DNA from 3 places in the Mesorhizobium sp. 113-1-2 genome. Region 2 is predicted to be linked to each of the others. Evidence: predicted binding sites of a transcription regulator. Region 2 holds the regulator's gene; each other region holds the start of a gene.

Region 1 (10,620 bases), 480 kb from region 2:
CGCGACGCTCTGAATTCAACGCATATGTGGTAGAACTGCCGGGCTGGACAGCGCCCGGCAACGGGGAGGGTTTGCATGGAAAAACGCCGCATCGGCAAGACGGCGCTCGAGGTCACCGAGGTCAGCTTCGGGGGTGCCGCGATCGGCGGCCTCTACCGCGCCTGTTCGCGCGAGGCGGCGATGGAGACACTGCAAGGCGCCTGGGAGGCGGGCTTGCGCTATTTCGACACCGCGCCCTTCTATGGTTTCGGCCTGTCGGAGCGGCGTTTCGGCGACTTCCTGCGCTACAAGCCGCGCGATTCCTACGTGCTGTCCACCAAGGTCGGACGTCTGTTTCGCCCGGTGCCGGAAGACAAGGTGCCCGATCATTCCTATGTCGATCCGCTGCCCTTCGCGCTCGACTACGACTACTCCTATGACGGCATCATGCGCTCGGTCGATTTCAGCTATGCGCGGCTTGGGCTGAACAAGATCGACATCCTCTATGTGCACGACATCGGCGTCTACACGCATGGCGTCGAGAAGACCAAGCTGCACTTTCGCCAGCTGATGGATGGCGGGCTCAAGGCGCTCGAGGAGCTGAAGCGGGCCGGCACGATTTCCGCCTATGGGCTCGGCGTCAACGAAGTCCAGATCTGCCTAGATGTGATGCGCCGGGCGCCGCTCGACTGCATCCTGCTCGCCAGCCGCTATTCCTTGCTCGACCGCAGCGCCGAAGCCGAACTGCTGCCGCTGTGCCGGGCGCAGCAGACGTCACTGGTGATCGGCGGCGTGTTCAACTCCGGCATATTGGCGACCGGGCCGGTGCAAGGCGCGCATTTCGACTACCTGCCCGCCAGCCGCGATATGCTCGACCGGGTCGACGCCATGGAGAAGATCGCCGGCGAAGGCGACTACCCGCTGGCCGCCGCCGCCTTCCAGTTTCCTCTGTACGAGCCGACGGTCGCCACTGTGCTGACCGGCACCGCCAAACTGGCGAATCTGACGCGCAACCTCGAACTGCTCGACGTCGACATCCCGGAGACGGAATACCAGAAATATCGTCCCTACACGGTGGTGCAGGAGCTGGCGTGAAAGCGGCACTATGGGCCTTGGCGGGAAAGGCCCGCCCTGGAAGAAAGAATGAATGTTCCATATTGACTAACACATGGAATTAATATTCCATGTGTTTACGGAACGGAACGGGAGCGTTGGCTGCGTCCAGGGAGGAGCGGCATGAGTCTGTGCCCGCCATGGGAGGTCAGGCGCGAAACACCGCTTGCATCGTCCAGATCGATGCACTATCAAAACAGCGTAAATGTTTTTTATTGATAAAGTTCTGTTTGGGCCACGCCTATCCGAACGGAGCTTCCGTAACGTTCACCAGGCGACTTAGGGAGGAATCCTATGAAATTCGTGACCAGCATTCTCAACCGCCGCGCCGTGATGGCTCTGGCAGCAGCCTCGATGCTCGCCGGCGTCATGCATTCGGCGCCGGTTTCGGCGGCGGACGTGACCATTCCGATCATCGTCAAGGACACAACGTCCTTCTACTGGCAGATCGTGCTCGCTGGCGCCCGCAAGGCCGGCAAGGATCTCGGCGTCAACGTGCCGGAGCTCGGCGCCCAGGCTGAAACCGACGTCAACGGCCAGATCTCCATCCTCGAGAACGCCGTCGCCGGCAACCCGGCCGCCGTCGTCATCGCGCCGACCGAAGCCAAGGCGCTCGGCAAGCCGATCGACGAGGCAGCAAGCAAGGTCAAGGTGATCGGCATCGACTCCAGCGCCGACTCCAAGGCCTTTACCTCGTTCCTGACCACCGACAACGTCCAGGGCGGCCGCGTCGCCGCGGACGGTCTTGCAGCGGCCATCGGTGCGGCCAATGGCGGCAAGGTCGAAGGCAAGGTAGCCCTGATCACCGCGCTGCCCGGCGCCGGCTCGCTCGAGCAGCGCGCCCAGGGCTTCAAGGAACAGCTCAAGGCCAAATATCCCGGCCTCGAACTGGTCGCCGACAAATATGCCGACGGCCAGGCCACCACCGGCCTCAACATCGCGACTGACCTGATCACCGCCAATCCGGACCTGAAGGGCATCTTCGCCTCCAACCTGATCATGGCGCAGGGCGTCGGTCAGGCGATCGCCGAGAACAATCTTGCCGGTAAGGTCGGGCTGATCGGCTTCGATAGCGACGAGAAGCTGATCAAGTTCCTGAATGACGGCGTCATTTCCGGCCTCGTCGTCCAGGATCCCTATCGGATGGGCTATGACGGCATCAAGACCGCGCTCGCCGCTTCGAAGGGCGAGAAGGTCGAGGCCAATGTCGACACCGGTGCCAACCTCGTCACCAAGGCCAACATGAAGGAACCCAAGATCGACGCGCTGCTCAACCCGAAGCTCAACTGAGCCTTCGCGTAGCCGTACTCGTTTCCGGGGCCTCGTGCCCCGGAAACGACAGCCATATCGCTTGGAAATCCGCCAAGCTGGGCTAGGTTGCTCTTGCGGGCATTTCAAAGCCTCGCCGCGCGCCAAATCGTGAGGCCAATCTGGGAGGCCAATCTGGGAGGATTGTCATGACATCGACGGCGCAAGACCTGCACCCTGCCCCCGTGCTGGAGCCCGGCAGGACGATCCTCGAACTGCGCGGCCTCGAGAAGAAATATCCCGGCACCCATGCGCTGAAGCCGGTGACACTGGCTTTCAAGTCCGGCGAAATCCACGCCATCGTCGGCGAAAACGGTGCCGGCAAATCCACCCTGATCAAGCTTCTGACCGGCGTCATGCCGCGCACATCAGGCGATGTCATCTGGGAAGGCAAGCCGGCGGCGCTGGCAACCCCGCATGAGGCGATGGCGCTCGGCATCAATGCCGTGCATCAGGAAGTCGTGCTCTGCCGTCATTTGACCGTCGCCGCCAACATGTTCCTCGGCGAGGAGAATTCGCGTTTCGGCATCCTGCAGCAGCGCGCCATGGTCAAGGAAGCGCAGAAGATCATCGACGATCTCGGCTTCGACCTGCCGGCGCATGTCGTGCTCGGCGACCTTACCATCGGCCAGCAGCAGTTGATCGCCGCCGCCCGCGCCACCGTGCGCGGCACCAAATTCCTGATCTTCGATGAGCCGACCGCCTACCTCACCCGCAAGGAGGCAGACCAGCTTTTCACGCTGATCCGCCGGCTGAAGGGCGAAGGCGTGACGATCATCTACATCAGCCATCGCATGGAGGAAGTCTTCGAGCTCGCCGATCGCGTCTCCGTGCTGCGCGACGGCACGCTGGTCGGCACCAGGAACATTGCCGAGACCAACGATGCCGAACTGGTCAAGATGATGATCAACCGCTCGATCGAGCAGGTCTATCACAAGGAGCACTTCACGCCGGGAGCCGTGATCGTCGAGGCCAGGAACCTCTCGGGCAAGGGTTTCGAAAATGTCTCGATGACGGTCCGCGCTGGCGAGATCGTCGGGCTCTACGGGCTGATCGGCGCCGGACGTAGCGAGTTCGTCACCACCCTCTATGGGCGTCATAAGAAGTCGGCTGGCCAGATCCTGTGGGAGGGCAAGCCGGTTCAGATCAATTCCGAACATGACGCGATCAAGCTCGGCATGGCGCTGGCGCCGGAAAGCCGCCGCGACCAGGGCCTCTGCCTCAATTTGCCGGTCGGGCTCAATCTCAACCTGCCGATCTACAAGCGCATTTCCAAGAACCTGTTGATCTCCGGCACGCAGGAAAAGACCCAGGCCGACCGCCAGATCGCGGATCTGCGCATCAAGACGCCGACACGCAATGCGCTGGCCTCCAGCCTGTCGGGCGGCAATCAGCAGAAGATCGTCATCGGCAAATGGCTGGCGCATGGCGCCAAGCTGTTCATCTTCGACGAGCCGACGGTCGGCGTCGATGTCGGCACCAAGGCTGAGATCTACCGCCTGTTCGGCGCACTCTTGTCGAAGGGCGCCGGCATCATCCTGATCTCGTCCTATCTGCCGGAAGTCTATGAGCTGGCCGACACGCTGCATGTGTTCCGCCGCGGCAAGCTGGTGGCGACACACGGCTTCCGCACCGCCGATCACGAGGAAATTCTCACACAGGCGCTCGCCGAGAAACAAGAAAAGCTGGGAGGAAAGACATGAGCACCGAGGCGATTCCTGCCGAAAAACCCAAGCGCAATTACAACGCCCTGTTCGGGCTGACGCTGCTGGCGCTGCTGGTGCTGCTCTGGGTCATCCTGTCGCTGTCGACATCGAGCTTCGCCTCGGCCAACAACATCTCGAACCTTCTGCGTCAGGGTTCGATGATCGCCATCCTGGCGGTCGGCCAGACCTTCGTCATCATCACCGGCGGCATCGATCTGTCCGTCGGCGCGGTGGTCGGTTTTGCCACCGTCATCGCGGCGATGCTGATCAATGCCGGGGTGCCCGTCTTCCTCGCCATCCTCCTCACCTTGCTGGTCGGCGTTGCCATCGGCCTGTTTCACGGCTTCGGCATCGTCAAGATGGGCCTGCCGCCCTTCATCATCACGCTGGCGACGCTGACCTCGCTACGCGGCATCGGCCTTCTGATGACCAACGGCAACTCGATCTCGATCAACAACGATGCCTTCCAGGAGTTCTCGCGCAACTCCTTCCTCGGCGTGCCCAATCTGTTCTGGATGGTGATCCTGGTCGGCATTCCGGCCTATATCTTCCTGCATCACAGCCGTTGGGGCCGCTACCTCTTCTCGGTCGGCTCCAACGCCGAAGCCTCGCGCCTCTCGGGCGTCAATGTCCAGCGCACCATCTACATGGCCTACACGCTGTCGGGCCTGTGCGCGGCTTTTGTCGGCGTGCTTCTGGCTTCGCGCATCGGCATCGGCAACCCGACCCAGGCCGAGGGCTGGGAACTGCAGGCGATCGCGTCCTCGGTGATCGGCGGCACCTCGCTGTTCGGTGCGGTCGGCTCGGTGCACGGCCCGCTGCTCGGCGCCTTCATTCTGGCGACCATCAACAACGGCGCCAACCTGCTCAACGTCAACGCCTTCTGGCAGCGCATCATCACCGGCGTGCTGATCATCGTCATCGTCTACTTCGACGGCCTGCGCCGCCGCGGCGGCAAGTGATCACCACCGAGATCGATCGCCGGCCTGTCATGACGGGCCGGCGATTTCATAAACCTTGACTGGATTGAAGCATGAAAGCCGTCGTTTGCCGCTCGCCCGGCGACCTTGTCCTGGAAGACCGCCCCGCACCCGGTTCGCCATCAGCCGGCTGGGCGCTGGTCGCGGTCAGCCATGTCGGCATCTGCGGCACCGACTACCACATTTTCGAGGGCAAGCACCCGTTTCTCGCCTACCCCCGCATCATGGGCCATGAAGTGTCGGGAACGATCGTCGAGACCGGTGACGGTGTCGATCTTGCCATTGGCGAACCGGTCGTCATCAACCCCTATCTCTCCTGCGGCAAATGCATCGCCTGTCGGCACGGCAAACCGAATTGCTGCGTCAAGATCGAGGTACTCGGCGTCCATCGCGACGGCGCCATGTGCGAACATATCCTTGTCCCGGCGCAAAATCTCTATCCGGCCAATGGCCTGTCGCTGGCCGACGCCGCCGCCGTCGAATTCCTGGCCATCGGCGCGCATGCCGTGCGGCGCTCGCGCGCCGATCCAGGCGCCCGTGCGCTGGTCATCGGCGCCGGCCCGATCGGGCTCGGCAACGCCATCTTCGCCCGCATTGCCGGCCTCGACGTGACGCTGCTCGACATGAGCAGTGAACGCCTTGCCTTCGCCGAAAACGAACTTGGTTTCAGTGTGCTCGACGGCTCGCGCGGAGCGGTGCCCGACCTGGTCAGGGAGGCGACATCAGGCGAAGGCTTCGACGTGGTCTTCGACGCCACCGGCAACACCCAGTCGGTGCAATCGGCCTTCGCCCATGTCGCGCATGGCGGGACGCTGGTGCTGGTCAGCGTCGTCAAGGACGACATTACCTTTTCCGACCCGGAATTCCACAAGCGTGAAATGACGCTGGTCGGCAGCCGCAATGCGCTCAAGGCCGATTTCGACCACGTCGCCGCCTCGATCCGCAACGGCGCCGTGCCCATGGCCAAGCTCGTCACCCACCGCACAACGCTGGCCGGCACGCCGAGCGATCTCGCGCGCTGGGCGCACGAAAAGTCCGGCCTGATCAAGGCTGTGATCGAGGTGGGGTAGCCGGCCGCCGCCCCCCTACAGCGCCGACAGCCTCAGCTCCACCCGCTCCGCCGGAAAGCGCGAGTCGGAAAACTGGATCGGCTGGCCGTCCGGCGTGACGTTGACCGCCACCGTCACCAGCACGATGGCACCTGGCTGCAGGTCGAGGTCGGCAAGATCGGCCGCATCGGCATGGCGCGCCGACAGCACGGTCGATTGCCTGAGATAGTCGTCGATGCCGAAGCGGGCCAGCGACGCGGTGATCGAGCCGGTCTCGGCCATCGCCTTGTCGATGCCGGCAAAGCGCCTGGCCTCGAACCAAGCGGCAGCGCGCGACACAGCCCGTCCATCGGCTTCGCCGCGTGTCTCCAGCCTGATCACCTCGGTCCCCCTGGTTAATCCGAGGCCCTCGGCGACGCGCGGGCTGGCCGGCTCGACCGATGAGGCAAGCAGCACGATGTGCCGTTCCGAGGTCTGCCCTTGCAGGCCTGTCGAAAACCGCGTGCGCGCGCCGATCGGATAGGATAGCCGCTTGCGCGACAAGACGAAGGTGCCGCGCCCCTGCTCCGCCCGCAGCACGCCTTCCTGCACAAGCGCCGATATGGCGCTGCGCACCGTGTGGCGGTTGACGCCATAGCGCTCGGCCAGCACCACCTCTGGCGGCAGCGCGGCATTCTCGGCGAAATCGCCGGTGGCGATCGCCTGCAGGATCCTATCGGCAATCTGCCGCCATAGCGAGACGCCGCTGCGCCGCTCGATGCTGTCGGCTTCCTGTCGCCCGATCATGATTTGCCCCAGCCTTCTATCCCCTGTCATCCACCCGTCATGGACTCGCGCTACGTAGTATGTATAATTTGTATAATTGTCTATATCAATAGACAAATTTAACAAAGAGGAATTTAACAAAGAGGAATGCTGCCGATGCGAGGACAGGAAGCCCGCGACCAGGCCGAACGCAAGGCCGCCATGGCGACGCTGGCGCAATCGAGCGGTGACGACATCGTCCGGCTCTGGAATGAGGCCGGCCTGCCTTCGCAGGCCGAACTGCTGCGCGGTCCCGAGACCGGGCTGGTGACGCTGCGCGGCCGCATCGGCGGCGGCGGCGCACCCTTCAATGTCGGCGAGGCGACCGTCACCCGCGCCACCGTCCGGCTGCCGTCGGGACAGGTCGGCCATTGCTACGCGCTTGGCCGCGACAAGCAGAAGGCGAAGCTGGCGGCAATAGCCGACGCGCTCTGGCAGGACCCAGCCCGCCGCGCCGAGGTGGAGACCAGGCTGATCGCGCCTTTGCGGTCGGCGCTCGCCACCGCCCAGGAAAAACGTCGCGCCGAGACGGCGGCAACGAAGGTGGATTTCTTCACCATGGTTCGCGGAGAAGACTGATGGATATCGCAGCGCAATCGATCGAGGGCGGCTTCGCCGATCCGGTCTTCAACGCCCAGACGGTGTTTCGCGCGGTGATGGACGCGATGGCGCGGCCGGGCAGCGTGCAGCCTTTGCCGGCCTTGGCCCGCCCACCCGCGCCGCTCTCGGGAACTGCTGGCGCCGTGGCATTGGCGCTGTGCGACAACGACACGCCGCTCTGGCTCGACCCCGCCTTGCACACCTCCGCCGCGATCGGCTCATGGCTTGGCTTCCACACCGGCGCGCCACTCGCCAACACGCCTGCCGACGCGCATTTCGCCTTTGTCGCCACGCCTGCCGAGATGATGGCGCTCGACGGCTTTTCGCAGGGAACGCAGGATTATCCCGATAGGTCGACCACCCTGATCCTGCAGGTCGGCGATCTGACCTCCGGCGTTCCGCTGTTGCTCGAAGGCCCAGGCATCGAAGCCAGCGCCACGATCGCCCCGGCGCAGATGCCGCGTCACTTCATCGAGCAGTGGAAGCAGAACATCCAGCGCTTTCCACGCGGCGTCGACATCATCCTCGCTACGCCGGAAGGCATAGCCTGCCTGCCGCGCACCACGCGCATCAAGACGATGGAGGCTTGAAGATGTATGTCGCGGTAAAAGGCGGCGAAGCCGCAATCGCCAACGCCCACAGCCTGCTTGCCGACCGCCGGCGCGGCGACCGTTCGGTGCCGGCGCTGCGCCTCGACCAGATCGTCGAGCAGCTGGCGCTCGGCGTCGACCGGGTGATGAGCGAAGGCTCGCTCTACGACCGGGAACTCGCGGCACTCGCCATCGTCCAGGCGCGCGGCGACATGATCGAGGCGATCTTCCTGGTGCGCGCCTATCGCACCACGCTGCCGCGCTTCGGCTACACCAAGCCGATCGACACCGGCGCCATGCTGGTCGAACGGCGCGTCTCGGCGACCTACAAGGACCTGCCCGGCGGCCAGCTTCTCGGGCCGACCTTCGACTACACGCACCGGCTGCTCGATCCCGAACTTGCCGCCGGCGCCGATGTCGCCGAACCCTTGCAGCGCGAGACGGAGGCCCAGGCCATGCCGCGCGTCTCGGCGATCCTCGCCCGCGAGGGCCTGATCGAACCGGATGGCGAGATGCCTGGGGATCATGTGCCCGGCGACATCACCCGCGAGCCGCTGGAATTCCCGATGGCGCGCGACATCCGCTTGCAGGCGCTGTCGCGCGGCGACGAGGGTTTTCTGCTGGCGCTCGGCTATTCCACCCAGCGCGGCTATGCCCGCAACCACCCCTTCGTCGGCGAAATCCGCATCGGCGAGGTCGAGCTGGAACTCGACGTCCCCGAACTGCCCTTCGCCGCGCCACTCGGCAAGGTCCGCGTCACCGAATGCCAGATGGTCAACCAGTTCAAGGGTTCGGCCAAGGCGCCGCCGCAATTCACCCGCGGCTACGGCCTAGTCTTCGGCCAGAGCGAGCGCAAGGCGATGGCCATGGCGCTGTGCGACCGCGCCCTGCGCGCCTCCGAGCTCGGCGAGGACATTGTCGCCGCCGCCCAGGACGAAGAGTTCGTCATCTCGCATTCCGACAATGTCCAGGCGACCGGCTTCGTCGAGCACCTGAAGCTTCCGCACTATGTGGACTTCCAGGCCGAACTCGACCTAGTGCGGCGCATGCGCGCCGAATACGAGGCACGCGAAAACCCCACCAGGGTGGAAGAAAAGCGGGAGGGCGCGGAATGATCGAAGGCCTGTCCCACATGACCTTCATCGTCAGGGATCTCGACCGGATGACTGCCATCCTCAAGGGCGTCTTCGACGCGCGCGAGGTCTATGCCAGCGATGCCGAGCAGTTCTCGCTGTCGCGCGAAAAATTCTTCCTGATCGGCGACATCTGGATCGCCATCATGCAAGGCGAGGCGCTGCCGGAGCGCAGCTACAACCACATCGCCTTCAAGATCGACGACGCCGATTTCGACCACTACGCCGAACGCGTCGGCAGGCTAGGCCTAGACATGCGCCCACCACGCCCACGTGTCGAGGGTGAAGGTCGCTCGATCTATTTCTACGATGACGACAACCACATGTTCGAACTGCACACCGGCACGCTCAATGAGCGGCTGGCGCGCTACGCCAGGGGATTGGAGGCCGCGGAATGACCCTAGTTGCCTACGCCGCCATGCCCACCGTCGGGGAAATGGCCGCCGCCATACCCTCCATTGTAGCCACGGCTGCCGGCAACGGTCTCGCCTGTAGCGCCTTCCTTCGGTGCTGGCAGAACCATCCGTCGAAGGAAAAACAGCACCGCGCCAGCGAACACCACCAGCAGAATTCCGAGATGTATCCAACCGTCTTGGGTCATCGGAATTCGCCCCTAGTTCCGCGTCCTGGACGTCAAATCAATAGCACAATGTGGATGTGATCGCCATGACCGACATCACCACCTACAACTTTGCTTATCTCGACGAACAGACCAAGCGGATGATCCGCCGGGCGATCCTCAAGGGCATCGCCATCCCCGGCTATCAGGTGCCGTTCGCCTCGCGCGAAATGCCGATGCCTTATGGCTGGGGCACTGGCGGCGTCCAGGTCACCGCCTCGATCATCGGCCCCGACGATGTGCTGAAGGTCATCGACCAGGGCGCCGACGACACCACCAACGCGGTCTCCATCCGCGCCTTCTTCAAGAAGGTCGCCAACGTCGCTGTCACCACCGACACCGCCAGCGCCACCATCATCCAGACCCGCCACCGCATCCCCGAACATCCGCTCACTGCGGGCCAGGTGCTGGTCTACCAGGTGCCGATCCCCGAGCCGCTGCGCTTCCTCGAACCGCGCGAGACCGAGACGCGCAAGATGCATGCGCTGGAAGAGTACGGTCTCATGCATGTCAAGCTCTACGAGGACATCGCCAAGCACGGCCGCATCGCCACCACCTATGCCTATCCGGTCAAGGTCGAGGGCCGCTATGTGATGGACCCCTCGCCGACGCCGAAATTCGACAATCCCAAGATGCACCGCTCGCCCGCGCTACAGCTGTTCGGCGCCGGCCGCGAAAAACGTATCTACGCGGTGCCGCCCTTCACCGATGTCGTCAGCCTCGACTTCGAGGACCATCC
Region 2 (10,620 bases):
GGTTGCAGCAATTCGATGACGGAGTGCCACGAACTGCAGGTGCCAGTCAGCGTTTTCGAGACTGCCGACGCATGCACCGCCGAACGCCCCTTCGCCCTGGGCGACGTACAGGGACAGGCGCAGCATATTGTCGCCAAATGTCTCGCTGTCGATCCCGCGCTCGAGGATGACTATGATCAGATCGTCTGGAATGTGCGTCCCGATGGCAGCCTCGAAGCTTCGCTTGCCATTTCCAGCCTGGTCATGGCATCTAACGCAGTACGCCCAGAAAAAGACTCTCTTAGCCAACAATAAATTCGAGCAGCAAAGGCCGTCATTTCGTGCTAAATGGCTGTTGGAGCTTACCAAAGTGTGGACACAAAGTGAGGAGTGACTCTATGCGGAAGATGATTATTGCCATGGTTGCGGTGGCCGCTCTCAGCGGCTGCACGTCGACCGAGCAGGACGTCGTTGGCGGCGGCTTGATTGGCGCCGGTATCGGCGGCCTGGTCGGCGGCGGCAAGGGCGCGCTGATCGGTGCGGCTGTCGGTGCCGGTTCCGGTCTGCTGGTTCGCAAGCTGCAGAACGGCTATTGCCAGTATCGCGATCATCGCGGCCGGATTTACACGGCGCGCTGCAACTAATCCGGCGATAGTCGAAACTTCGATCCGGAGGCCGGCCCGCCGGCCTCCGGATTTTGCATGTATTGGCGTTTGATTGCCATCCGCCTGGCTGTTCGCCGTCAGACTGTCAGCGGGATCCGTATTTCCACCTTCAGACCATCGGCCTGAAAATCGCGCTTGATCGTGCCACGCAGCTCTCGCGTGACGTTGAGGTCGATCAGCTTGGTGCCGAATCCGGTCTCGGCTGGCGCCTCGACTTTTTTCTTCCCGGCCTCCCGCCAGTTCAGCGCCAGCGTCCGCTCGCGCCCACGCCCTTCCACCGACCAGTCCACCTTGAGCGCCCAGTCGCTCCTGAGCGAATTGGCGGAATTGCCGGCTTCGCCATATTTCAGCGCATTGGTTGCCAGCTCATGGAAGGTCAGGCCAAGCGCCTGCGTGGTGGTCTCGTCGAGCAGGACCTCCGGTCCCGACAACAACCCCTCAGGCAGGTCCTTGCCGAACACCTGGCCAAGCTCGATGCGCAGGAGATCGGCGAGATCGGCCTTCTGCCAGCGCGAGCGCGTCAGCATGTCCTGAGAGGCCGCCATTGCCTGCAGCCTGGCCGAGAAGGACGCCGAGAACTCGTTGACGTCGGTCGCCCGCGAAGCCGTCTGCCGCGCGATCGCTAGCACCCTGGTGATCGAATTCTTGATGCGATGCTTCATCTCCTGCAGCATCAGATCCTTTTCGAGTAGGCTTTTTTCGGTCGTCTCGTGCAGGCGCGATGCCGCCTCATAGGCCCGCTCCTGATAGCGCGCGACCAGCGCGATGGCGCCCGCCGCCAGCAGGCCGAACAGCCCCAGCATCACTGGGATGGCGCGCGACGACGGCTGCGAGAAGGCGCTGGTCGGCCTGAACAGTACCGTCCACGGGCGGCCGGCCACCGTGATCTTGCGGGTGACCAGCAGCCGATCGCCAAAGGCAGAGGCAGGCGGCGTCTCCGACCGGAACAACAGATTGTCGCTGTCCGCCGCCCCGTCATAGATCTCGGTGTTGACCGGCAGCAGCGGCGCGCGGCTGAGTGCGATCTGGAACAGGTCGCGGGCCCGGAAGGCCGCATAGAGAAAGCCCGCGGTCGAGGATCGCGACGCGTTGATGACCTCCGGCGCGGTCTCGACGTTGAGCCGCACGAAGACCAGGAAGCCGGGGAAGGTCTGCGTCGCCCCGGTGCCTTGTCCCAGCTGCACCAGCCCGCTCGCGTGCTGCTGATCATCGGCCATCGCCTTTTCGATCGCCGCGCGCCGAACCGGTTCGCTGAACATATCGTATCCGATACTGGCCTGGTTGGACGGATCCAGCGGCTCGAAGAGCATGATAGGTGCGCGCCAGGGCTGCGTCGTTTCCGGATAGACCGGATGACTGACGCCAAAATCGTGGAGGATGTCGCGCTCGACCGCCGCCTCGTCGCCCGTCTTGACGAGTCCGAGGAAGCCAATACCGCGCAGGCCGGCGAAATTGTTGTCGACATCCAGCGCGTTGAAGAACGCCTTGAACTCGTTCTGCGAGATGTCGCCATTGCGGGCGTCGAACAGCGCCTGCGTCGACCGCAGCAGCGACAAATGCAGGTCGATACGGCTCTCGATCCGGTTGAGCGCATCGTCGGCCGCCGCTTCGAACTTGATGCGGGAGGCCTCCTGCGTCGCGAAATAGGCGAACCCCGCCATGGTCATGCTGATCAGCGCAACGGCGATGAACGCGACAATCGGAAAAAGTTTCTTCAACGGATCATGCGGTCCATGAGCAATACCGGACCTTTATGGGCAAGTCGCCGGGCCAACACAATGGCAGGGCCAAGCCATCGCGATCACTGGCATATCACGTGAGCGGCAACCGGCCATGCCGATCAAGCCCATACCGGGCGACCGGCAGCCCTCAGGCGGCGATTCTCAGCGCGCCCGGCCCGGGAATGGCGCCTGGAGGGCACTTGCCCAGGATGATCATGCCGAGCACCTCGTCCTGGGTGACATCGGTGGTGCGCGCGGTGCCGACGACCTGGCCGTTCTTCATCACGCAGACCCGGTCCGCCAACTCGAACACATCATGAATGTCGTGGCTGATCAGGAAGATGCCGATACCGTCGGATTTGAGCTGCTTGACCAGTTCGCCGACCTGCGCGGTTTCCTGTGGACCAAGGGCGGCCGTCGGCTCGTCCATGATCAGGATGCGGGCGTTGAACAGGATTGCGCGCGCGATCGCCACCGATTGCCGCTGTCCGCCAGACAGCTTGATCACCGGCTCCTTGAAGCGCTGGAAGCGCGGATTGAGCCGGCCCATCACCTTGCGCGCCTCGGCCTCCATCGCAACGTCGTCGAGCGTGCCCCAGCCGGTCATCAGCTCGCGGCCGAGGAACAGATTGGCGGCAGCGTCGACATTGTCGGCCAGCGCGAGTGTTTGGTAGATCGTCTCGATACCGTATTTCTTGGCGTCGCGCGGATTGGCGATCGAAGCCTCCTCGCCATTGACGAAGATCTGGCCGCCGTCGCGCTTGTAGGCGCCGGACAGGATCTTGATCAGCGTCGACTTGCCGGCGCCGTTATGGCCGAGCAGCGCCACGACCTCGCCGGGGAAAAGATCGATCGAGGCATCGTCGACGGCGCGAATGCCGCCAAAGGCGATCGAGATGTTGCGCATGTCGATCAGCGGCGTGCCCATGGGGGCGGTTGCGGGAGCGGTTTTGTCGGTCATGATCGTTTTTCCCCCTAAACCCGCTTGCGATAGACGGTGTCGAGCCACACCGCGATGACCAGCACCGCGCCGACCACGATGCTCTGCAGCGGCGAGTCGATGCCGAGCAACACCATGCCCGACTGCAATGACTGCATCAGCAGCGCGCCCAGCATGGCGCCCAGCACCGTGCCGGCGCCGCCGGCGAGCGACGTGCCGCCGATCACAGCGGCGGCGATGACCAGAAGCTCGTCCAGCGTGCCCAGAGCATTGGTCGATGCGTTGAGCCGGGCCGACGAGATCGCCGCGCTGATGGCGGCCAGCACGCCCATGATCATGAACACCTTCATGGTTACCCAGCGTGTGTTGATACCGGCGAGTTCGGCCGCCTCCGGATTGCCGCCGATGGCAAAGACATAGCGGCCAAAACGCGTGCGCTTGGTGATGAAGGTCATGATGATGCCCACCGCCACCGCCATCAGCACCGGTATGGCAATGCCATGCGCGATGAACAGCCCGCCCTCGGGAACGGTAATGCCGTTCTGCTGGGCGTACTGGCGCACGATGCCGATCGGCCATGGATAGGAATTGGCGATCCAGACGGCGCCAAGGATAGCGGCGCAGGCAACCACGCCGAGCAAGGTCTCGGCCCAAACGGGACGCAAAGGAAAGTGGAACCGCTTGCGCTGCGACCTGCCGTTGAGCAGCATGAAGGCGACCGCCACGCAGGCGACCACACCGACGATCCAGCTGGCGGTGGCGCCGATCGAGCCGCGCGGTCCGCCGCCCATCAACTGAAAGGTTGTGTCGAGCGGCGCGACCGTGCGCCCGCTGGTGATCAACCACGCCATGCCGCGCCAGACCAGCAGGCCGCCCAGCGTCACGATGAAGGCCGGAACCTCCATATAGGCGATGATGAAGCCCTGGAATGCACCGATCAGGAGACCAAGCACCACGCCGGCCGTCAGCGCGATGATCCAGAGCCAGGGATTTCCAAGCTGGAAACCGATGACGCGGATGAGGAATTCAGCCTGCGCCACACCCATGATCATGCCGATCACGCCTTCGACGGATCCGACCGAGAGGTCGATGTTGCGCATGACGATGACCAGCACCATGCCGGTCGCCATGATCGCGACCGAAGAAGTCTGCACCGACAGGTTCCACAGATTGCGCGGCGTCAGGAAAAGCCCACCCGACAGGATGTGGATGCCGACCCAGATGACCAGCAGCGCACCGACCATGCCAAGCATGCGCGTGTCGAGTTCTGTAGCCTTGAGGAACCGTCCAACGGCGCTGAGTTCGGATGCACGCGCCTTGTCCGCCGCCGTGCTGCCGACCGGTTGATTAGAGGTCGTGTCGGTCATGCTATCCTCCCACCGGTTTACCGTCTGGCGCGGATGCCGGAACATGGATGCTATTTGCTTTCCGCAGTCATTTGAAGCGGGAAGCCCCTTGAGAAACGCCGCGGCTTATGGGCCGCGGCGTCGATATCGAACAGTATTGCGCCGTTTAGTTGCAGGCCGCGACGCTGCCGGCGGCGACGCCCGCGCAGACTTCGTCCTTCTTGATCCAGCCGGCGTCGATGACGACGTTGAGATTGTCCTTGGTGATGGCGACCGGGGTCAGGAACAGCGACTTGACGGTGTTGCCGCCAGGCGTCGTGAAGTCCTTGACACCGGCGATGTCGGTCATCTTCTTGCCGTCGGCCAGCTGCGAAGCGATCTCGGCGGCGTTCTTGCCGAGTTCGCGCGCGTCCTTCCACACCGACACGGTCTGGGTGCCGAGCGCGATGCGGTTCAGCGCGGCATGGTCGCCGTCCTGGCCCGACACCGGCACGGTGCCGGCGAGACCTTGCGCCGTCAACGCTGCGACGACGCCGCCGGCGGTACCGTCATTGGCCGCGACGACCGCGTCGACCTTGTTGTCGTTGGCGGTCAGGAACTGTTCCATGTTCTTCTGGGCGTTGGCGGGCAGCCAGCCGTCCGTATAGGCCTCACCGACATTCTTGATCTTGCCGCTGTCGATGGCCGCCTTGAGCACTTCCATCGAGCCCGAGAACAGGAAATCGGCGTTCGGATCGGCGCCCGAGCCCTTGATGAAGACATAATTGCCTTCCGGCTTGGCCTTGAACACCGCAGCAGCCTGCAAGCGGCCGACTTCCTTGTTGTCGAAGGTCAGGTAGAAGACGTCCTTATTCTCGATCAGGCGGTCATAGCCGACGACCGGAATGCCTTCGTCCAACGCCTTCTGCACGGCCGGGCCGATGGCCGAGGCGTCCTGCGCCAGGATGATCAACGAATTGGCGCCCTGCGAGATGAGGCTCTCGACATCGGTAAGCTGCTTGCCGGGATTGGACTGTGCGTCGGCGGAAATGTACTTGTCGCCGGCGGCCTCTATCGCCTTCTTCATCGCGGCCTCGTCAGTCTTCCAGCGCTCTTCCTGGAAGTTGGACCACGAAACGCCGATGACCTTGTCCTTCGCCTGCGCGACCGACGCAAGCGTCAGCGACATGGCGACACCCGCCAGGATGGCGGCTGTGAATCTCTTCATGATATTCCTCCCTGCGCCGCGTATGGCGCGACCAAACTGGCCCTAAGGCCGGCACAGAGGCCCTATTTTTTCGAGCCTCGAAAAAACACTGATCCAACACCGGAACGCTGTCAACAACGATTCTGATGGATTTTGATGTCCCCGCGAATTTTTTTCGAGCCTCGGAATAAATAAATGACAGGACGGGCCGCTTCTGCCAGTATTTGACCGTGTCGCATGCGGCGTTCGAGGAACCGCGGCGACCGGGGAGGATGTGGGAAAACATGTCGGTCGGAATCCGTCACGACGATCTGCGCCGGCGCAACCGCGCCATGGTGATTGCGGCCGTGCGCCGGGCCGGCCGGCCCTCGCGCACCGAGATCGCCGCGACCACCGGCCTCAGCCATTCGACCATATCGGCGATTTCCTCCGATCTGATCGGTGAAGGCATCCTGGCCGAAGGCAAGCCGAGCGAGGCCGGCTCGCTGAAGCGCGGCAGGCCGCAGGTCGGCCTCGGCCTCAACCCGGAGGCCGCGGCCGTCATGACCGTGGTGCTGTCGCTGAATTTCCTGTCCGTCGCCGTCATCGACTATGCCGGCCAGGTGGTCTCGGAGGAACAGCGCCGGCTGGACACGCTGACCATGTCGCGCGAAGCGCTGATCGGCGAATGCGTCGCCATCGTGCGGCGGCGCCTCGAGGATCCCGATATCGACGTGCGCAGCGTCGCCCGCATCGCGCTGGCGATCCAGGGCATCACCGACACCGAGGCCCGGGCGATGCTGTGGTCGCCGATCACGCCGCAGACCAACATCGCCTTCGCCGACATACTCGAGGCCGAGTTCGGCATCCCCGCCACCATGGAAAACGACTGCAACATGATGGCGGTGGCGCTGCGCTGGCGCGATCCCGAGCGCTATCGCGACGACTTCATCGCCATCCTGCTTTCGCACGGCATCGGCATGGGCCTGGTGCTGAAGGGCGAGCTGTTCACCGGCACCCATTCCTCGGGCGGCGAGTTCGGTCACATGATCCATCGGCCCGGCGGCGCGCTCTGCCGCTGCGGACGCCGCGGCTGCGTCGAGGCCTATGCCGGCAACTACGCCATCTGGCGCAACGCCAGGCAGCTTGGCGAGGACACCGAGCCGGTCGCCGACGTCAGCGACGCACAGATGCGGGCACTCGCCGCCACCGCACGGGAAAGAGACGGGCCTGAGCGAGAAGCCTATCGCAAGGCCGGCGAGGCATTGGGCTATGGCCTCGGCAGCCTGTTCGCGCTGATCGATCCCGCGCCCGTCGCCATGGTCGGCGTCAGCGCCGCCGCCTTCGACCTGATCGAGCCGGCATTGCGCGAGGCGATCGCGCAGACCGCCGGCGGCCAGCACTCGAAATCGATTTCCTTCGACACCGAACCGAACGAACTGCCGCTAATCCGCGAAGGTTGCGCCATGCGCGCGCTGACCTTCGTCGACCAGGAGATTTTCGCGCCGGGCGTGCAGGCGAAATCAGGCCTTGCCGTAAAGAAAAACGTAGCCTGAATCAGGTTACGCTCAATCCTCGCGGATCGCGTAGCCCGCCCCGCGAATGGTGCGGATAACGTCCGGCATGCGGCCATTGTTGACCGCCTTGCGCAGGCGGCCGACATGCACGTCGACGGTGCGCTCGTCGATGTAGATCGTCTCGCCCCAGACATTGTCGAGCAGCTGGCTGCGCGAGAACACGCGGCCGGGATGGCGCATCATGAATTCGAGCAGGCGGAACTCGGTCGGCCCAAGCCGTATCTCGCTCTTCTTGCGATAGACCCGGTGCGATTCGCGGTCGAGCACGATGTCGCCGACCTTGAGCACGCTGGACAGCACTTCCGGCTTGGCGCGGCGCAGCAGCGCCTTGACTCTTGCCATGAATTCCGGCGTCGAAAACGGCTTGACCAGATAGTCGTCGGCGCCGGTGGAAAGTCCACGTACACGGTCGCTTTCTTCGCCCCGCGCGGTCAGCATGATGATCGGCAGCCGCTCGGTCTCGGGCCGCATTCGCAGGCGCCGGCAGAGTTCAATGCCGGACACCGCAGGCACCATCCAGTCGAGCACCAGAAGGTCGGGCACGTTCTCCTGCAGCCGGATTTCGGCTTCGTCGCCGCGCGGCACCACCTCGACCTGGTAGCCTTCGGATTCCAGATTGTAGCGGAGCAGCACCCCAAGCGGCTCCTCATCCTCCACCACCATGATGCGTGGCGCGATCATCGACTGGTTACCCCTGCGCTCAGGCCGCCGGCGCTGACATCGCCGTCTCGTCCTGTTTTGGACGATTGGCGGGCAGCTGCGTGCCGGTCAGGACATAGTACGCATTCTCGGCGATGTTGGTCACGTGGTCACCGATGCGTTCGAGATTCTTGGCGCAGAACAACAGATGCGTGCAGGCCGTGATGTTGCGCGGGTCCTCCATCATATAGGTCAGCAGTTCACGGAAGACGGAGGTGTATTTGACGTCGATACGTTCGTCGTCGGCGCGCAACTTCGCCAGTGCGGCGGCATCGCGCGCCGCATACTCCTCGATCACGCCCTGCACCTGGATCAGCACCAGCTGCGCCATGGCGTCGATGGAATGCGACAGGTCGCGCGGTGTGGCGCTGAGGCCGACGGTGCCGACGCGCTTGGCGATGTTCTTGGCAAGGTCGCCGATGCGTTCGAGGTCGCCGGCCATGCGGATCGAGCCGACGACATGACGCAGATCGTCGGCCATCGGTTGGCGCTTGGCGATCAGCGTGATGGCACGGTCGTCGAGTTCGCGCTGGCGCGCGTCCATGATCGCGTCGTCGGAGACCACGCGCTGGGCCAGCGCATTGTCGGAATTCAGCAGTGCCTTGGTGGCGCCGCCGACCATCGAGCCGGCGAGGTCGCCCATGTCGCTGATCAGCCTGCTGATCTGTCCGAGATCCTCGTCGAAGGCTGCGACTGTGTGTTCGGCCATGATCCTGGTCCTCGTATGCGTGCGATCAGCCGAAGCGGCCGGTGATGTAGTCTTGCGTGCGCTTCTCGCGAGGCGACGTGAAGATCTTCTCGGTTTTGTCGAACTCGACCAGTTCGCCCAGATACATGAAGGCGGTCTGCTTCGACACGCGCGCCGCCTGCTGCATGTTGTGGGTGACGATGACGATCGTGTAGTCGGCTTGCAACTCGTCGATCAGCTCCTCGATCTTGGCGGTCGAGAGCGGGTCGAGCGCCGAGGCCGGCTCGTCGAGCAGGATGACTTCCGGCTTCACCGCCACGGTGCGGGCGATGCACAGCCGTTGCTGCTGGCCGCCCGACAGGCTGAGGCCGCTGGCGTTGAGCTTGTCCTTGACCTCGGTCCACAGTGCCGCGCGCTTCAGCGCCTGCTCGACACGGCCGTCCATCTCGGCCTTGCTGATCTTCTCATAGAGCCTGACGCCGAAAGCGATGTTCTCGTAGATCGACATCGGGAACGGCGTCGGCTTCTGGAACACCATGCCGATCTTGGTGCGCAGCAGATTGAGGTCCTGCGAGCGGTCGAGAACGTTCTGGCCGTCGAGCAGCACCTGGCCCTCGGCGGTCTGCTTGGGATAGAGCTCATAGATGCGGTTGAAGACGCGCAGCAGCGTCGACTTTCCGCAGCCCGAAGGGCCGATGAAGGCGGTGACGCTGCGCTCGGGCAGCGACAGCGTGATATCCTTCAGGGCCTTCGACTGGCCATAGTAGAAGTTGAGGTTCTTGACCTCGATCTTGGCCTTGGCCACCGCCTCGGCGGCGATCGTCATGTCTGGAGACAACATCTGGCTCATTTGTCCTCTCTGCGTCCGGTCAGGCTGCGCGCAAAGATGCTGAGCGCGAGAACCGTCAGTGTGATGATGAGTGCACCGGTCCAGGCCAGCTGCTGCCATTCCTCGTAAGGGCTGAGAGCGAACTGGAAGATGGTGACAGGCAGGCTGGCCATCGGCGCGTTGAGATTGCTCGACCAGAACTGATTGTTCAGCGCCGTGAAAAGAAGCGGTGCGGTCTCGCCGGAGATGCGCGCGATCGCCAGCAATATGCCGGTGACGATGCCGGAAAGTGCCGCGCGGTAGGCAACCGAGCGGATGACCACCCAGCGCGGTGCGCCGATCGCGGTGCCGGCTTCGCGCAGGGCGTTGGGCACCAGATTGAGCATGTCCTCTGTGGTGCGCACCACGACCGGGATGACCAGGATGGCAAGTGCTACGGCACCGGCGATCGCCGAGAAATGCCCCATTGGCCGCACCATCAGCTCATAGACGAACAGGCCGATGATAATCGACGGCGCCGACAAAAGGATGTCGTTGATGAAGCGAACCACGGTGGTGAGCTTCGAGAAGCGGCCATATTCCGCCATATAGGTGCCGGCCAGCACACCGATCGGCGTGCCGACGATGATGCCGATGATGGTCATCACGATGCTGCCATAGATGGCGTTGAGCAGGCCGCCGGCATCGCCGGGCGGTGGCGTCATTTCCGTGAAGACCGAGAGGGACACGCCGGCGAGGCCCTTGTAGAGCAGGGCGCCGAGGATCAGCGCCAGCCAGGCAAGGCCGATGCCGGCGGCGACGACGCACAGCGTCATCATCACGCCATTCTTGCGCTTGCGGCTCAGGTGAAGCGATGCGGCTGTCGACATCGGTCAGGCTCCGGTGCGGGCGTCAATGCGCATCAGCATGTAGCGGGCGATGGCAAGGATCAGGAAGGTGATGACGAACAGGATCAGGCCGAGCGCCACCAGCGAGGAGGTGTAGAGATCGCCGACCGCTTCGGTGAATTCG
Region 3 (10,620 bases), 2.3 Mb from region 2:
AATCGTCGTCGACCAACGCCAGCGCGACGCTCTTGCCGATCGTGTAGCCAAAGCCGCCCGAAGTGACGAAGCCGACGCGCCGGCCGTCGTGCCAGACCGGCTCGAAGCCGCTGGCGTCGGCATCGACGGCGTCGATCTCAAGCGTCACGATCCGCCGCGCCGCACCGGCATTGCGCTCCTTCAGCGCCGCCTCGCGGCCGACGAAATCGCCCTTGTCGAAGGCGATGAACCGGTCGAGGCCGGTCTGGCCCGGCGTGTAGCCCTGTGTGAATTCGCGCGACCAGATGCCGAAGCTTTTCTCCAGCCGGAGCGCGTTGAGCGCGTGGTAGCCGATCTCGGCCAGGCCGAGATCCCTGCCGGCGGCGAGCAGCGAGTCACGCAACGTGGCATGCATGGTTACCGGGCAACTGATCTCGAAGCCGAGCTCGCCAGCGATGGACAGACGGGCGACCCGCGCTGGCACCATGCCGATGTCGAACGCGCCGCAAGCCATGAACGGCAGTGCCGCGCTGGAGACGTCCTGATGCGTCGTGCGCTCCAGGATTTTGCGCGCATTCGGCCCGGTCAGCAGGAAGCCGCTCATCGCGTCGGAAATGTCAGTGACGGTGACGCCCTCTCCTGCTTGGCTCTCGAACCAGCGCATGTGGAATTCCCGGAGATAGTAGGAACCCATCAGCCAAGTGTCGCCGCCACCCCAGTTGATCACGGTGAGGTCGCCCTTCAGCCGCCCGTCCGGCCCGAGCATCGGCGCCAGCCGCGCCTGCCCCGCCTTCGGCAGCCTGCAGGCAAGCAGCCGGTCGAGCCATGCCTGAGCGCCTGGACCGGACACCGCATAGCGCGAATAGGCCGAGATATCGACGAGGCCGGCGGCCCGCCGCACCTGCAACGCCTCGTCGCCGACGATGTCGAAGGCGTTGGAACGCTTGAGCGTGGTGTTCTCGCGAAAACCCATCGGCGCGAAATAGGCCGGGATTTCCAGCCCCCACGATGCCGTCCATTCGCAGCCGGCCGCACTCATGCCGCCATAGGCGCCGGGGCGTTTCAAAGGCCTGCCCGCGGGCAGCCGCTCATTGGGAAAGGTCATGACGAAACGGCGCGCGTAGAATTGCCGCGTCGTCTGCTTGAGATATTCGCGGTTGGCGGCGAAGGCGCCGTAGCGGGCAATGTCCATGCCGAAAATGTCGGCCTGCGGCTCGCCGTAAATCATCCATTCAGCCAGCGATTTTCCGACGCCGCCGCCCTGGCTGAAGCCGGCCATGACGCCGCAGGCGACCCAGTAATTTTTCAGGCCACGCACCGGCCCGACGATCGGGTTGCCGTCGGGGGTAAAGGTGAAGGCGCCGTTGACCCATTTGCGGATGCCGGCCGTGGCGAGGCAAGGGAAGCGCTCATGCGCCTTGGCGAGTTCCGGGCTGATGCGGTCGATGTCTTCCGGGATCAGCTCGATGCCATAGTCCCATGGCGCGCCGTCCATGTTCCAGTGCTTGGGGTTCTGCTCGTAGACGCCGAGCAGCACGCCCTTACGCTCCTGGCGCAGGTAGGAGAAGCCGTCGAGGTCGACGGCGATGCCGATCTCACGGTCGAGTGCGGCGATCTCCGGAATGTCCTCGGTGACGAAATAATGGTGCTCCATCGGCGTCACCGGCAGGTCGACGCCGGCCATGCGGCCGAGCTGCTTTGCCCACAAGCCGCCGGCATTGACGACATGCTCGGCCACGATGGTGCCCTGTTCGGTGACGACATCCCAGCTGCCGTCGGCACGCGCTTTCAGTTCGACGACGCGGTTGCGCAGGATGATGTCGGCGCCGCGCTTCTTCGCAGCGCCGGCATAAGCATGCGTGGTGCCGTAGGGATCGAGATGGCCCTCGTTGGAATCGTGGAGGCCGCCGAGCACGCCTGTGACGTCGACGATCGGGCAGATTTCCTTGATTTCGTCAGGCGTCACCAGCCGGGCGGTTTCGATGCCAACCGACTGGAACACTGCCCAGGCCGATTTCAGCCACTCCCAGCGCTGGGGATCGCTGGCGATGTTGACGCCACCGGTCATGTGCAGGCCGATATCCTGGCCGGACTCGGCCTCGATCTCGCGATAGAGGTTGATGGTGTAATCCTGCAGCGCCGCGACGTTGGGATCCGCATTGAGCGCATGAAATCCGGCCGCCGCATGCCAGGTCGAACCGGCGGTCAGTTCGGCGCGCTCGATCAGCGCCACGTCAGACCAGCCGAACCGCGTCAAATGGTAGAGCACCGAGGCGCCGACCACCCCACCCCCGATAACCACTGCGCGATAATGCGGCTTCAAGGCTTCCCTCCCGGTCTGTCAGAAGCGGCACCATATACGCACTGGACATAAGTGTCTAGTGGTGCAAAACACACCTCGCCTGGCCAAACCAACACCCTTGCGAGGGGATCAATTCGTTGGTGTGGGCGCTCGTTTTTGTCGGCGCGCGAAACAGGCCGGTGAGCAGGCATGCCACGCTGTCACGCAAGCATCATGTTCGCGCCGTAGACCGCTTTGGGGGCGCGCGGCATCATCGATGTACCGCCTCTTTCAGCTTTTTTCGTTCTTCGGCCGCTCCGGCACGCTTGTCAGAAAGAGGATTGTCCATGAAACACCTGCACCGAACCGCCTCGCTCGGCGTCGCGTTAGCCCTGTTCACCGCCTTGACGCCGGCGCTCGCCGACAGCACCGCGACCGTCGGCGGCCTCGTCAACAAAGGCCTGGTCGGCGTCGGCCGCATCCCGGCCGCACAGCGCGACAAGTTCGGCGAGACGTTCGGCTCGGGCTCCGGCATGGCGATCGACACCGCCAGTTGGACGCATGATGCGGGCACCTACAAGGGATCGCTCTGGCTGCTGCCGGATCGCGGCTACAATGTCGCCGGCACCACCGACTACAGGCCACGCCTCAACACGATCGGCATAGAGTTCACCCCGGCGGCACCAGGCGCCGCTGGCCAGGAGCAGACTGAAGTCAAGGCGACACTGGCCGACACAATGCTGCTGACCGACGACAAGGGCGCTGACGCCACCGGCCTCGATCCGCTGTCGGATGTGCGCGCCGCGGCCGGCGACATGCCGATGCTGCCCGTCGCCACCAATGGCAAGCTCGCCCTCGACAACGAGGCGATCGTGCGGTTGCCCGACGGCTCGATGTTCATCTCCGACGAATATGGCCCCAACATCTACCGCTTCTCGGCGCAAGGCCGACTGCTGTCAGCGACCCAGCCGCCGGCGGCGCTGGTGCCGATGCGCAAGGGCAAGCCGAATTTCTCCTCGGACAATCCCGGCCCTGGTGCTGCCGAGCCCGACCCGAAGGATCCCGATACCGGCCGCCAGAACAACCAGGGCCTGGAAGGCATGGCGATGACGCCGGACGGCAAGTTCCTGATCGCCGTGCTGCAGTCGGCGGCAAGGCAGGATGGCGGCGATTCCGGTTCGACCCGGCAGAACACCAGGGCGCTGGTCTATGACGCCTCCGACCTTGCCCATCTCAAGCTGGCGCATGAATATGTCGTGCCGCTGCCGGTGTTCAAGGACGCCAAGGGCAAGACCAAGATCGCCGCGCAAAGCGAGATCGTGGCACTGTCGGACACGTCCTTCCTGATGCTGGCGCGCGACAGCGGCAACGGCCAGGGGGTGAAGGGCGACACCTCGCTTCTGCGCCAGATCTTCGTCGTCGACGTTTCGGCCGCGACCGATATTGCCGGCGGCAGCTTCGACGCCGCCGACAAGCCGGTTGCCCCCAAGGGCGTGCTCGATCCCTCGGTGACGCCGGCCAAGCTGACGCCGTTCATCGACATCAACGACAATGCGCAGCTCAATCGCTTCGGTCTGCACAATGGCGCGCCGAACGACCACAACAACCTGTCCGAGAAATGGGAGGCGATGTCGCTGGCGAGCGTGCTCGATCCGAAGCTGCCCGACGACTATTTCCTGTTCGTCGCCAACGACAACGACTTCCTTGCCCAGGACGGCTTCCAGGTCGGCGCGCCCTACAAGGCCGATGACGGCGCCAATGTCGACACCATGTTCCTGGTCTATCAGGTCACGCTTCCCGGCCTTGCCAAGAAGTAGTCGCATACAAAAGGCGGGCGCGCCCGGCGCGTCCGCCTCAACGACCTCAAACGGCCGCCCGTGAGGACGCCTATTTCAAGAACTCCGCGTCCTTCGGCACGCCCGCATCGATCGGCTCGGCCGTCCTGCTCGCCACCGCCATGATCTTGCCGGCAGCCGACAAATTGGGACGCACGAAGACCGGTGCGGGACCGTTGACGCGGCTGTAGAGGTCGATGATGTCCTGGTTCATGAAGCGCACGCAGCCCGACGATGCGTTCTTGCCGATGGAATCCCACTCCGGCGTGCCGTGCAGCCGGTACATCGTGTCCTTGCCGTCGCGGAACAGATAGAGCGCACGGGCGCCGAGCGGGCTCTGCGGGCCGGGCGGCATGCCGTCCTTGAATTTCGCCAGTTCCGGCCGGCGCTGGATCATTTCCGGCGGCGGCGTCCACACCGGCCACTTCTTCCGCGCCTGGACCACGGCGCTGCCGGTCCAGCCGAAACCGGCCTTCCCTAAGCTGACGCCGTAGCGGATGGCCTTGCCGCCGTCGCGCACCAGATAGAGGAAATGTTCGGAGACATCGACGACGATGGTGCCGGGCTTTTCTCCGGTCGGGTCGGCCACGATCTGGCGCACGAACTTCGGATCGAGCTTGGCCACCGGGATTGCCGGCAGTTGGTAGCCCTCATCCGTGCGCGCCGCGTACATGGTTGCGGTATCGCCGAACGCCGTATCGGGCGGCGGCGCTGCCACCGGCGGCGGCGGCGTCACCACCTCCGTCGTGGTGCACGCTGAAAGCGCCACGGAGGCTGCGCCCAAGGCGGATGCACCGAGAAACGCGCGCCGGTTCAGGCGCTCGGAAAACAACGGACTATCGGACATGAATCCCCCAGCAATTCATAGGATATGACAAAGAATGCGGGCCCCACGCCCCCAAGGACCAATATCCCATTCCGGGGGCTTTGAGAACATGATTAGATCAACACACGCCAGGCGGAATTATCCGACGCCGCGTCGGCCTGCCTCCTTGAATCGGCAATCGTCGCGGACTCAGATAAGCCTTCAGCCATGAGCGAAAAAATGCCCACGCGCCGGCGCACCGGCGACCTGACCAGCGGCCCGATCCCGCGCACGCTGCTGCTGTTTGCCTTGCCGGTGCTCGGCTCCAACGTGTTGCAGTCGCTCAATGGGTCGATCAATGCCGTCTGGGTTGGTCGCTTTCTCGGTGAATCGGCGCTGACCGCCACCTCCAATGCCAACCTCGTCCTGTTCCTGATCCTGGGCACCGTGTTCGGCATCGGCATGGCGGCGACCATCCTGGTGGCGCAGTCGGTCGGCGCCCGTGACCTGCCCGAGGCGCGCCGCATCGTCGGCACCAGCGCCACCTTCTTCTTCCTCATCTCGGTGATCTTCGCCGTCTGCGGCTGGATCTGGGTCGACGCCATCCTCAACACGCTTGGCACGCCGCCAGACGCCTTGCCGCTGGCGCGTTCCTATCTGCGCATCATCTTCGTCGCCGTGCCGATGATGAACCTTCTGTCCTTCGTCATGACCGTGCTGCGCGGTGCGGGCGATTCCCGCACGCCCTTCCTCTTCATGGCGCTGGCGGTCGTCCTCGACATCGTGCTCAACCCGCTGCTGATCCGCGGCATCGGCCCCTTCCCCGAACTTGGCATCGCCGGTTCCGCCACCGCGACGCTGATCGGCCAGACGGTGAGCGTCATCGCCATCCTGATCGTGCTCTACGCGCGCAAGCATCCGTTGCGGCTCGCCGGCGCCAATCTCGCTCTGCTGCGGCCCGACCCAACGCTGCTGCGCATCATCGTCTTCAAGGGCGTGCCGATGGGGTTGCAGATGATCGTCGTCTCCGCCGCTGCCCTGACGGTGATGGGCATCGTCAATTCCTACGGTTCGCAGGTCGCCGCCGCCTACGGCATCGCCGCGCAGCTGTGGACCTACATCCAGATGCCGGCGCTGGCGATCGGTGCGGCGGTCTCCTCGATGGCGGCGCAGAATGTCGGCGCCGGCCGCTGGGACCGGATCGGTCGCGTCGCCGCTTCCGGCGTCGGCTTCAACCTCATCCTGACCGGTTCCCTGGTCGCGCTGCTATGGCTCTTCGACCGTTCGATCCTCAGCCTGTTCCTGAGCAGCGACAGCGCGGCGATCGACGTCGCCGCCCACATCAACACGGTCGCGTCGTGGTCGTTCATCCTGTTCGGCATCACCATCGTACTGTTCGCCACCGTGCGCGCCACCGGTGCTGTGATGCCGCCGCTGATCATCCTGGTGATCTCGGTGCTCATCGTGCGCACCGGCTTTGCCTATTTCATGCGTGGCGTGATCGGCGAGGAAGCGTTGTGGTGGAGTTTCCCGGCCGGCTCGATCACCTCGCTGGTGCTGGCAGCGGCCTATTATCGTTTCGGCGGCTGGCGCAGCTTGCACATGATCGAGAACAGGCCGGCCGCCGGCGAGCCGCCGGACACCGGGCTCGGCGTGCCACGTGGGCGCGCCAACATGGCGCCTGAAACGCCGAACGGTTGAAAGTTCACTTCATTGACGCTGGCGACGCCGAACTGTCGGCGATCTATCGCGCATGCTTCGCGCCGAAAGCGAGAGCCACCAGGGAAAAGACCGTGATCATGCAGGCAAAGGCCAGGCTAGCCGTCGTCGCGGTGGTCCAATTCGATAGAATGCCGATACCGATGACCGGCAGCGCGTTGCCGCAAAAGCAGCAGATGAAAAAGGCCGACACCACTTCGGCGCGCCTGTCGGCAGGCGCAATCTGGTTGACCACTTGCAAACCGCCGCGATAGCCAAGCGCCGACGCCACGCCGCAGCAGGCCGTGGCGATGATCATGATGGCCATAGAGCCGAAGAATTGTGCCGCTACAATCAATCCAACGGTGGGGATGATCAAGACCAACGCCGTAAACATGGTGACACGGCTCGAGAGCCGCGTCGTCGCCAAAATGGTCACGGCGGCCACGATTGTCAGTTCGAAGAACACCGCGCCAGCTGCGGCATGGTTGGTCACCTTGAGCTGCTGGGCCAGGATGCTCGGCGCAAGTGCTGCATAAAAACCGACCAGTGCCATGGCTCCGAAGCCGGTCACCGCAGGCGCCACGAAGCGGGCTCGAAGGTTGCCAGGCACAGAAAGCTTGGGCCGCATCGAAATATCAGCCAGTTTCCCTGGTCGTGAAACGGTCTCGCGCGTGCGCAGGATCAATAGGGCGACAAGGACAAGCACAGCCAGATTGACAACGAAGGTCAGCCTGAGCGGCCATGGCGCATATTCGGCCAGCAGGCCCGCTCCCAGCGCGCCAAGTCCGAGACCTAGGAAATTGGTGCTGGTGGCAATCGTGGCAGCACGCGATTTGTCGCTGGTCGCGATCAGTTCGGTCAGCCATGCCGTGCCGGTTCCCGTACCGACACCGATCGCCAGGCCCATCAGGATCCGTGCGGCGTCGAGCCACGCAACATTTTCGGCGAACAGGAAAAGCAACGTACTGACGACCGCCACGCCCATCGCCGCCAAGGCAGCCGGCCGGCGGCCGATTACATCCGACAAGCCGCCGAAGATTAAAAGCGCCGCAAGATTGCCGATCACATACACGGCGTAGATCAAGGTCAGCGTGATCTGGGAGAAACCGAACGCCTGCTTGTAGATGATGTAGAGCGGGGTCAATGCCGTGCTGCCGGCAAACAGGACGGCGATCATGGCAGCAACGACCGCCCTTGCCGCAGCGCCGCCAAATTCATTGTTACGTGTCAGGACGATGCTGTGAGCGGTCATTTCGACATCTTGATTGTCGGGAGATCTCATCACCAACGCCTTTGCAGGGCGTGCGTTCCTCGCCTGAATTCACTCCTGACAAGTTTGAAGTTCGCCCATGGCGCTGGGCGAAATCCTCTCTTACCTTCGACCGGATTGGTAAGGGGAGAATCCATGGGTAAAGGCAGGGTCGAGGCATTCACCGATGGCGTGGTGGCCATCATCATCACCATCATGGTGCTGGACCTGAAGGTGCCTGAGGGCGAGGACTTTTCGGCGCTGCTGCCGCAATGGCCGGTCTTCCTGTGCTACGTACTGTCCTTCATCAATGTCGGCATCTACTGGAACAATCTGCACAACATGTTCCACACCGTGCAGCGCGTCGACGGCCGGGTCCTTTGGGCGAACCTGCACCTGTTGTTCTGGCTGTCCTTGATGCCCGTAACGACCGCTTTCATGGGCGAGAACCATTTCGCCACCGTCCCCGTCGCGGTCTACGGTTTCGACCTTGCAATGTGTGCGGCCAGCTATGCCATCCTGGTCCTGGCGCTGCACCGGCTGCATGGTCGGGACACCGCCTTCGCCAAGGCAATCGGCAATGACCGCAAGGGAAGGATTTCGCTCGCCGTCTATATCGCGGCCGTTGCGCTTGCCTTCCTCAACCGGTGGGTCAGTGTGGGCCTCTATGTTGCCGTCGCCCTGGTGTGGCTTGTGCCGGACACACGTTTTTCGCGCGTCCTCGAAAAGTAGTTCTATTTACGCATCGCCTTCAGCTTTTCCGCCACCGACGCGGCAAGGTCGGCGTAGCGCTCCTCCAGCCGTTCGGCCGCCTTGATGATCGAAAAATCATGGCCGAATTTCTCCAGCGCCATGCGCAGTTTCTCGACGAATTCGGCCTGTTTTTCCAGCGCCGAGAACAGTGTCTTCACCTGGGCTTCACTGATATCGGGGTTGGCCAGCATCTGCGGCACCTCGCGCCCCATCTGGTCGCCGGTGGCGGTCTGTTCCTTCAAAATTGCGATCCAGTCCGTCAATCGAAAATCTCCCTTTGTGGGCCAGCATGCGCAGTCACGGCCCGACTGGTCAACCCGAACACATGCTGACGCAGGCTTGCACAAGCCGGTTCCAGCGCTAAGTTCGGCGCCATCGAGAAAAGGATCCCGTTGCCCATGATCACCGACGCCGAAATCCAGACCGCCCTGCCCGCTTTTGGCCCGGGCAACACCGCCGTCATCACCGGCGCCGCGAGCGGCATCGGTCTGGCGGCCGCCAGGCGGCTTGCGCTGATGGGCATGAAGATCGTGCTCGCCGACATTGGCGGCGCGCGCCTTGGCGACGCCTCCCGCGCCGTCTCGGCCATTGCCGGCAACGGCGCCGTGCTTGCCGTTGCCGCTGATGTTTCGAAGGCCGATGAGGTCGATCGTCTCGCCGACCGGGCATTCGGCGCCTTCGGCGAGGTCTCGCTGCTGATGAACAATGCCGGTGTCGGGGACAATCCCGGAAAGCCCTGGGAAAACCGCGACGCCTGGAAACGACTGCTCGACATCAATTTCTGGGGTGTCGTGCATGGCGTCGAGGCCTTCGCACCGCGCATGCTTGCGTCGGCCAGACCGGGCCTGATCGTCAACACCGGTTCCAAGCAAGGCATCACCACACCGCCCGGCAACCTCGCCTACAACGTCTCCAAGGCCGGGGTGAAGACATTCACCGAAGGCCTGGCGCATGCACTGCGCAATGAACCAGGCGCCCGCCTATCAGCGCATCTGCTCATCCCCGGCTTCACCTATACCGGCCTCACCGAAGGCGCGACGGAAAAACCAGCCGGCGCCTGGACCGGCGAGCAGGTCATTGATTTCATGCTGGAATCCCTGGTCAGGGGCGACTTCTACATCCTGTGCCCCGACAATGATGTGGCGCGGCCGCTGGACGAGAAACGCATGGCCTGGGCGATCGGCGACATCATCGAAAACCGCCCTGCTTTGTCGCGCTGGCACCCCGATCACAAGGATGCGTTCGCGGCCTTCATCAAAGGCTGATCCGTAGGCCCTCAGGCCGCGTGTTTTTTCGGAGTTCGCTTTTGCGCCACGGCCTTCTTTGCGGCCATGGCGGCGATCTTTTCGTCATGCCGTCGCGCCGCCCGCTCGCACTTGTCGCGGATTTCCTCGACCTCGGATTCGGTCAGGTGCTCGATGCCGATAAAACGGTTGTGCCCCGCACTGACCCGGATCAGCTCATCGAGCTTGGCCTGGATTGCCGCACCGTCGCGGTTCTGGGTGTTCTGGATCAGGAACACCATCAGGAAGGTGATGATGGTCGTGCCGGTGTTGATCACCAACTGCCAGGTGTCCGAGAAACCGAAGAACGGTCCGCTTACCGCCCAGACGATGATGATCAGGCAGCAGCCGGCAAAGGTCAGCGGCAGGCCGGCTATGTGGGCGACCCAGTTGGCGATCCTGGTGAAAAGCTTTTCCATCTGTCGATATCCCTCAATGGCTGCCGCGATAAGAAACAACCGGCGACCGTTTCGGGTTCCCACCGGCGACAAACACGTCAGGCGCAATTGGTTACACGCAAAGCGCGCATGCGGCGGAAAACACACCTTATCGGTTAGGTGTCACAGTAACCGTGCAGGCAAGAGAGCCTGTTCCATCCGCCTCACAGCGGTATACCTCCAACCCCTTCCGCTGCGCCACCCCCGCATGGCGGAAGGGGTTTCAGTCCTGAGAGCGCGGAGCATGGTTTCCCGAAAGCGCCGGCCTGCACACCAACAGACGGTCGCTCCACTTTC

What was found. The regulator PhoB, encoded in region 2, activates phosphate uptake and scavenging genes when phosphate is short. The targets are predictions, from matches to a motif close to TGTCATNNANCTGTCAT.
Region 1: phnF (phosphonate metabolism transcriptional regulator PhnF) is a predicted target of PhoB. The motif match lies at 6,946-6,962, and genes of this name have one in related genera.
Region 3: JN279_RS18660 (esterase-like activity of phytase family protein) is a predicted target of PhoB. The motif match lies at 2,480-2,496, and genes of this name have one in related genera.

Annotation. Positions count from the first base shown of each region.
Region 1 is NZ_AP023242.1:2,083,633-2,094,252, reverse strand. Features, by position in the region: gene JN279_RS10070 (UxaA family hydrolase) at 1-13, shown strand, start outside; gene JN279_RS10065 (aldo/keto reductase) at 76-1,074, shown strand; gene JN279_RS10060 (ABC transporter substrate-binding protein) at 1,387-2,382, shown strand; gene JN279_RS10055 (sugar ABC transporter ATP-binding protein) at 2,550-4,103, shown strand; gene JN279_RS10050 (ABC transporter permease) at 4,100-5,068, shown strand; gene JN279_RS10045 (zinc-binding alcohol dehydrogenase family protein) at 5,140-6,156, shown strand; gene phnF (phosphonate metabolism transcriptional regulator PhnF) at 6,172-6,921, opposite strand; gene phnG (phosphonate C-P lyase system protein PhnG) at 7,057-7,518, shown strand; gene phnH (phosphonate C-P lyase system protein PhnH) at 7,518-8,129, shown strand; gene JN279_RS10025 (carbon-phosphorus lyase complex subunit PhnI) at 8,132-9,244, shown strand; gene fosX (FosX/FosE/FosI family fosfomycin resistance hydrolase) at 9,241-9,660, shown strand; gene JN279_RS10015 (hypothetical protein) at 9,663-9,863, opposite strand; gene JN279_RS10010 (alpha-D-ribose 1-methylphosphonate 5-phosphate C-P-lyase PhnJ) at 9,929-10,620, shown strand, end outside.
Region 2 is NZ_AP023242.1:1,601,670-1,612,289, reverse strand. Features, by position in the region: gene JN279_RS07765 (hypothetical protein) at 1-294, shown strand, start outside; gene JN279_RS07760 (YMGG-like glycine zipper-containing protein) at 378-623, shown strand; gene JN279_RS07755 (CHASE domain-containing protein) at 722-2,362, opposite strand; gene JN279_RS07750 (ATP-binding cassette domain-containing protein) at 2,514-3,326, opposite strand; gene JN279_RS07745 (sugar ABC transporter permease) at 3,341-4,672, opposite strand; gene xylF (D-xylose ABC transporter substrate-binding protein) at 4,818-5,858, opposite strand; gene JN279_RS07735 (ROK family protein) at 6,122-7,372, shown strand; gene phoB (phosphate regulon transcriptional regulator PhoB) at 7,385-8,074, opposite strand; gene phoU (phosphate signaling complex protein PhoU) at 8,094-8,801, opposite strand; gene pstB (phosphate ABC transporter ATP-binding protein PstB) at 8,827-9,630, opposite strand; gene pstA (phosphate ABC transporter permease PstA) at 9,627-10,478, opposite strand; gene pstC (phosphate ABC transporter permease subunit PstC) at 10,482-10,620, opposite strand, start outside.
Region 3 is NZ_AP023242.1:3,854,707-3,865,326, reverse strand. Features, by position in the region: gene JN279_RS18665 (GcvT family protein) at 1-2,302, opposite strand, end outside; gene JN279_RS18660 (esterase-like activity of phytase family protein) at 2,608-4,077, shown strand; gene JN279_RS18655 (L,D-transpeptidase) at 4,148-4,942, opposite strand; gene JN279_RS18650 (MATE family efflux transporter) at 5,129-6,601, shown strand; gene JN279_RS18645 (MFS transporter) at 6,645-7,853, opposite strand; gene JN279_RS18640 (TMEM175 family protein) at 8,007-8,582, shown strand; gene JN279_RS18635 (hypothetical protein) at 8,585-8,866, opposite strand; gene JN279_RS18630 (SDR family NAD(P)-dependent oxidoreductase) at 9,002-9,868, shown strand; gene JN279_RS18625 (low affinity iron permease family protein) at 9,880-10,305, opposite strand.